2 regions of the Rossellomorea oryzaecorticis genome follow, and region 2 is predicted to be linked to the other one. Evidence: a T-box and tRNA genes for the amino acid it is inferred to sense, from the RefSeq annotation. Region 2 holds a T-box; the other holds one or more tRNA genes.

Region 1 (3,394 bases), on a different contig from region 2:
TGCCTTCTCTTTCGATCATTGCATCGACGTAACTGTCTTCTACATAACCAGCTTTCACGAGTGCTTCGCCGGCAAATCGGATAGCGTCTTCCTTCGTCTGAAATTCCTGGCCGATGAAGATGTTTTCTTCTCTTAGAAGATCGTCATCCCCGTCTCCCTGAGGTTCGACTCCGACTGCTTCCTTTTCTGCATCCTCGACAAGCTCATCCTGTTCTTCCGTGATGTCATTTTGCAGACTTCCAATAAGCTTATCGTATTCCGGACTAGAAAGGAAATTATCGACTGAGATGTGGTACGCATCCGGCAGTTTATTCTTCGCTCGCGGCGTCAATTCTTCCTGAGTGATGACTACCTGTGCATCAGCCGGCAGATTGCTGATCGCTGTATTCGTAACAAAGATATCGAGTCCGGCTTCCTTCACTTTTTTACGCAGTAATGACGCACCCATCGCACTGGATCCCATCCCTGCATCACATGCAAAGACAATTTTATTTACTTCACCGGGAAGTGTGCCCTGCTGTTGACTGATTTGTCCGGAAACAGAACTCTTCTTCCCTTTCATTTCTTCCATTTTCTTCGTAGCTTCTTCAATGTTGTCTTCCTGTTTCTTGCTTGATTTCAAGACAATCGCAGAAACGATGAATGACACAACCGCTGCTACAATGACAGCCGCAAAATTGGCCAGATACTTCATACCTTCAGGAGGTGTGACAGCAGCAATAGCCAGGATGCTTCCTGGCGAAGCAGGAGCAGAAAGTCCGCCGCCCAACAGAACAAGCGTAAAGACTCCGCTCATTCCTCCCAGGATGACTGAAAGAAATAGCATAGGTTTCATAAGGACATATGGGAAGTAAATCTCATGGATGCCTCCCAGGAAATGAATGATTGCTGCGCCCGGAGCGGATTGCTTTGCAGTCCCCCGGCCGAACAGCATAAATGCGAGCAATACACCAAGACCCGGTCCAGGGTTCGCTTCCAGTAAGAATAGAACCGATTGACCCGTTTGCTGTACCTGTTCCAATCCAATTGGTGAAAGAACACCATGGTTAATGGCATTATTCAGGAACAGGATTTTTGCTGGTTCGATCAAGAGACTTGTCAGCGGAAGCAATCCTGCACCGATAAGCCAGTCAACACCGGCAACCAATAGTTTTGTCAGGCCGTCAACGGCAGGGCCGATACCGAGAAACGCAAGGATTGCAAGGATTCCGCCAAGAATTCCCGCAGAGAAGTTATTAACGAGCATTTCAAACCCTGCACGGATTTTCCCTTCGATTACACTGTCAAATTTCTTGATGACATAACCGCCAAGCGGTCCCATGATCATGGCTCCGAGGAACATCGGGGTATCCGGTGCACCGACGATGACCCCCATAGTAGCAATCGCACCTACGACGCCGCCGCGCTGATCGTGCACAAGCTTACCGCCTGTATAACCGATTAAGAGAGGCAGAAGATACGTTACCATTGGCCCCACTAATTTGGCAAGGCTTTCATTTGGGAAGAAACCGGTAGGAATAAATAATGCAGTAATCAATCCCCATGCAATGAAGGCACCGATATTCGGCAAGACCATTGAACTGAGGAAGTTACCAAACTTTTGTATTTTAACTTTTACAGTTGATTGAGCCATATTTATCTTCCTTTCTAAAAAATCATTTCTTATATAATCATCATAAGTCACAGAACATTCATCAACAAGAAAGATGAAAACTAACTTTGTCACATCCCCGGCGACAAACCTATTGTTACTCAAAACCACTTATTGCATGCTTAAAGTTAGTGATTGTTTCCTTAAGTCCTCCATCTTTTCTAAACAAAAAAAACGCCCCATATATAGGACGCTTCTGATTTTTAAATTATTCAACTCAGTTTCTTCTATTAAAATAAAAAAAGACTACCATTCAGATAGTCTACTTAATATGACCCGTACGGGATTCGAACCCGTGTTACCGCCGTGAAAGGGCGGTGTCTTAACCGCTTGACCAACGGGCCTTAATGGCGGAGAAGGAGGGATTTGAACCCTCGCGCCGGTTGCCCGACCTACACCCTTAGCAGGGGCGCCTCTTCAGCCACTTGAGTACTTCTCCATATGGCTCCGCAGGCAAGATTCGAACTTGCGACCGATCGGTTAACAGCCGATAGCTCTACCACTGAGCTACTGCGGAATATTGAGATGGTGGGCCTAAGTGGACTCGAACCACCGACCTCACGCTTATCAGGCGTGCGCTCTAACCAGCTGAGCTATAGGCCCATGGAGCGGGTGATGGGAATCGAACCCACGACATCAGCTTGGAAGGCTGAGGTTTTACCATTAAACTACACCCGCAATAAAATTGGGGCGACTGATGGGAATCGAACCCACGAATGCCGGAACCACAATCCGGTGCGTTAACCACTTCGCCACAATCGCCATAAAAGTATGAAATAAATGAAAAATGGTGGCTCAGGACGGAATCGAACCGCCGACACATGGATTTTCAGTCCATTGCTCTACCAACTGAGCTACTGAGCCACACTATGTAATTGAAATGGCGGTCTGGACGGGACTCGAACCCGCGACCTCCTGCGTGACAGGCAGGCATTCTAACCAACTGAACTACCAGACCAAAGTTTTTTGCGTTAGCAAAAGAACTAACCTTGCGCCAGCAAAATATTCATCCATCCGTTACCGACTAGACGTTTATTCACTTTAACAAAATTGGTATTGCGGGGACAGGATTTGAACCTGCGACCTTCGGGTTATGAGCCCGACGAGCTACCGAACTGCTCCACCCCGCGACGATAATAAAATTTTAATCAAGTTGTGATTTTACGAATCAATATTCGTTAGAACCACCCCGACTTCAGTAAGCTTATTCAAGCTGCTGCTCAGTCGGTGCGCTGATGTGCATGCTCCAAAGATGATTCGGACGTGCTCCACCCCGCGACGATAATAAGGGTAAAAAATAAATATGGCGGAGGAAGAGGGATTCGAACCCCCGCGGGCTTTAACACCCCTGTCGGTTTTCAAGACCGATCCCTTCAGCCGGACTTGGGTATTCCTCCGTGTTTTAAAATGTGAATGGTGGACCTTGTAGGACTCGAACCTACGACCGGACGGTTATGAGCCGTCTGCTCTAACCAACTGAGCTAAAGGTCCGTATTGGTAGCGGCGGAGGGGATCGAACCCCCGACCTCACGGGTATGAACCGTACGCTCTAGCCAGCTGAGCTACACCGCCAAGAAACATTTTATATGATTTTTAGATGCTTAGCTGAAGCAAACATCATGGAAGATTATTTTACTCCACTTACGTTTCGTAAAAAATCTTGGTGGAGCCTAGCGGGATCGAACCGCTGACCTCCTGCGTGCAAAGCAGGCGCTCTCCCAGCTGAGCTAAGGCCCCATATGA
Region 2 (3,394 bases):
TTACGATGACGACATGTCAACGTTCAACAGGGCACAGATCCCGTTCCGCCAATATCACAACGATCCCGAAAATGCCCAATATGACCACTCAATGCAAAAAATCTACGCCATGATCCACCAACTAGGAACCCTGGAAACCCGCAAAAGCATCGAAGAAATGGGCGTCCTCAACCCCATCAACAAATCTAATACAAGAAGCGATATAGAGAATTTGAAATAAAAGAAGTAGCCTTAAAAAACAATATAACGAAGAAAATCCGATCGAGATTTTGAATTTTTTAGATTCAACCCTCTTTCGGATTTTTTATTTTGCTAAAGTGTGATATTCTTTTTAAGCTTGTTCTAGCTTTTGATTGGAGTGGAAGATGAAGACTCCTGCGGGAAGAGTAGCTTATAAGAAAAGCGGAAGGGCTTTGCTCAGAGGCGTGTGGCATAAGACGAATCGGCCACGAAGGCGTTCTTTGCCTTCTTGGTTGGTTTGGCTTATGACATGTGCCTCTAAGCCCCTGCAGCTGGACAAGTGAGACCCCGGAGGCGAAGCCGAGGAGGCTCACGAGCTACCCGCGGAAAGCGAAGTCTTCCACGGAAATCAAAAGCGGCTATCGAAGCGCTAACTCTAGATCCATGAATTATCAAACTATTATAAAATCTATAGAAACCAAAAAAATTCGTTACATCTCCAGTAACGAATTTAACAATCTCCAATTTATGCGCTATGGTTATTAATAAATCAATGGCGGAGGAAGAGGGATTCGAACCCCCGCGGGCTTTAACACCCCTGTCGGTTTTCAAGACCGATCCCTTCAGCCGGACTTGGGTATTCCTCCGTATCGACAAGAATTATAATATCACGGTGAGAAAATAGAGTCAAGCACTTTTATCAAAAAATTAAAAGGTATCCGAGGAACAGACCGAATACCTTTTTCAACCTTCTTATTTGATCACTTCTGCCCCGCCCATATAAGGACGAAGGACTTCTGGTACGACGACGGATCCGTCTGCCTGCTGGTAATTTTCCAAAATGGCAGCAACGGTACGGCCGATCGCAAGCCCTGAACCATTCAATGTATGGACATGTTCAGGCTTCGCATTCGCTTCCCTTCTGAAACGGATATTCGCACGTCTTGCCTGGAAGCTTTCGAAGTTACTGCAAGAAGAAATCTCACGGTATGTTCCGTAGCTCGGGATCCATACTTCGATATCGTATTTCTTCGCGGCCGTGAATCCTAAGTCGGCTGTACACATTGATAACACACGGTACGGAAGTCCAAGGAGCTGAAGGACTTTTTCCGCATGTCCCGTCAGTTTTTCAAGCTCATCATAAGAATCCTCAGGTTTAACAAAGCGGACAAGCTCGACCTTATTGAATTGATGCTGGCGGATCAATCCTCTTGTATCGCGTCCCGCAGAACCCGCTTCTGAACGGAAGTTGGCACTGTAGGCAACATAGCTGATCGGCAGCTCCTCGCCCTTGATAATTTCATCGCGGTGATAGTTTGTTACCGGAACTTCTGCTGTCGGGACAAGGAAGTAGTCTTCGCTTTCGATCCGGAAAGCATCTTCTTCGAATTTCGGCAGCTGGCCAGTTCCTGTCATGCTTGCACGGTTTACAAGGAACGGCGGGATCATTTCAGTATAGCCGTGTTCATCCATATGAAGATCCATCATGAAGTTCAACAGGGCACGCTCCAGTCTTGCACCCAGGCCTTTGTAGAATACAAAACGGCTTCCCGTTACTTTCCCTGCACGTTCAAAGTCTAGAATATCAAGTCCAGTTGCAATATCCCAGTGAGGCTTTGCTTCGAAATCAAAGTCGCGGACTTCGCCCCATTTGCGCGCTTCCACGTTGTCGTCCTCGGTTTCACCGACAGGAACAGATTCGTGCGGGATATTCGGGATGGACATGAGGATCCTGTCCAGCTCTTCCTCGATGCCCCTCAGCTCATCATCAAGCTTCTTGACCATTTCCCCAACTTCACGCATTTCAACAATCAGGTCCTGAGCATCCTGTTTGTCTTTTTTCAGCTGAGCGATTTTCTGTGATACTTCATTTCGCTTGCTCTTGAGGTTCTCGCTTTCCACAAGAAGCTCTCTTCTTCTCTTATCCAGTTCCTCGAACTTATCAAAGTCCTCAAGGTCTTCGCCGCGGTGCTGCAGGCGGCTTTTTACTTCTTCCAGATTGGCACGCAAGTATTTGATGTCTAACATGCTTGTTCCTCCTTTGGTTTATATGATGTTTGTCTGAAAACGCGGCAGGATAATCCGGGAAAAATAAAAAACCCCCGTCCCTGGAAAAGGGACGGAGGTTACCGCGTTGCCACCCTAATTGAAAACAGCAGAGCTGTCTTCCTCTTAGAGATGGTAACGGAATCACCGAAAATACCTACTGAATGGTTCAGTATTTCACTCAAGGATGGATTCATGAAGCTCCTGCACCGGTTTGCACCAACCACCGGCTCTCTTCAGCAGAGAAGTTTCATTACTATTTCCTGTCAACGTTTTAAACTCATATTGGTTATTTCATAATCTACTACAATGTTTTCCATTTTGCAATAGGTTTATGCCAATGTTTTTAAATGTGCGAACTCCGCTGTTGATTTCCGTGCAAGACTTCGCTTTCCTCGGGCGAGCGTGGAGCCTCCTCGGCGCTTTGCGCCTGCGGAGAAGAAAAGCGGATGGGCTTTGCTCAGAGGCGTGTGGCATAAGACGAATCGGCCACGAAGGCGTATTTTGCCTTCTTGGTCGGTTTGGCTTATGACATGTGCCTCTAAGCCCAGTAGCTAGACAGGTCTCACATTGGCTGCTTTTCCCGCAGGAGTCTTCGTCTTGCACTCCAACCAACAGCTGGGCTCTACTCACATCCAAGTATCAAGGATGGGCAAAACCATATTATAAAACAGCTTTTTCTTTCGATTCTTTGACCATCTCGATGAAGTAAGCCGTCAGGCGATGGTCGTCTGTGAGTTCGGGATGGAATGAGCATCCCAGGAATCGTCCGTGACGTGCGAGGACGATCCTTTCGTTGTGCTTGGCGAGGATTTCGACGTCCTCCCCGGCTTCTACGATGTGAGGGGCACGAATGAATACGGCGTTAAAATGATCGCCGACATGCGCGATGTTAAGGTCGGCCTCGAAGCTTTCCTTTTGACGTCCGAAGGAGTTGCGTTCGACGATTACATCCATGACACCAAGATGCGGTTCATCATAGCCGATTATCTGTCTCGCAAGCAGGATGAGACCTGCACATGTTCCAAACATCGGCTTTCCGCTTGCCGCAAATTCTTTGAGTGGTTCAAAAAAACCGTAGCGGTCAATGAGGCGGCGCATCGTCGTACTTTCTCCGCCCGGCATGATCAAGCCGTCAAGTCCATCCAGCTGTTCTACACGCTTTACG

What was found. The T-box of region 2 lies ahead of serS (serine--tRNA ligase). A T-box ahead of a tRNA ligase gene usually reads a tRNA of that ligase, here a tRNA-Ser.
Region 1: it encodes a tRNA-Ser, which carries the amino acid that the T-box ahead of serS (serine--tRNA ligase) is inferred to sense. The anticodon was not compared.

What each region holds. Positions count from the first base shown of each region.
Region 1 is NZ_JBJOSA010000032.1:33,542-36,935, forward strand. Features, by position in the region: gene ACKA06_RS20750 (PTS mannitol transporter subunit IICBA) at 1-1,633, opposite strand, end outside; tRNA gene ACKA06_RS20755 (tRNA-Glu) at 1,924-1,995, opposite strand; tRNA gene ACKA06_RS20760 (tRNA-Ser) at 2,000-2,090, opposite strand; tRNA gene ACKA06_RS20765 (tRNA-Asn) at 2,094-2,168, opposite strand; tRNA gene ACKA06_RS20770 (tRNA-Ile) at 2,178-2,254, opposite strand; tRNA gene ACKA06_RS20775 (tRNA-Gly) at 2,256-2,329, opposite strand; tRNA gene ACKA06_RS20780 (tRNA-His) at 2,338-2,413, opposite strand; tRNA gene ACKA06_RS20785 (tRNA-Phe) at 2,440-2,515, opposite strand; tRNA gene ACKA06_RS20790 (tRNA-Asp) at 2,533-2,609, opposite strand; tRNA gene ACKA06_RS20795 (tRNA-Met) at 2,708-2,781, opposite strand; tRNA gene ACKA06_RS20800 (tRNA-Ser) at 2,956-3,048, opposite strand; tRNA gene ACKA06_RS20805 (tRNA-Ile) at 3,066-3,142, opposite strand; tRNA gene ACKA06_RS20810 (tRNA-Met) at 3,147-3,223, opposite strand; tRNA gene ACKA06_RS20815 (tRNA-Ala) at 3,313-3,388, opposite strand.
Region 2 is NZ_JBJOSA010000035.1:18,474-21,867, forward strand. Features, by position in the region: gene ACKA06_RS21180 (hypothetical protein) at 1-220, shown strand, start outside; tRNA gene ACKA06_RS21185 (tRNA-Ser) at 735-827, opposite strand; gene serS (serine--tRNA ligase) at 934-2,208, opposite strand; T-box leader at 2,293-2,505, opposite strand; gene pdxT (pyridoxal 5'-phosphate synthase glutaminase subunit PdxT) at 2,890-3,394, opposite strand, start outside.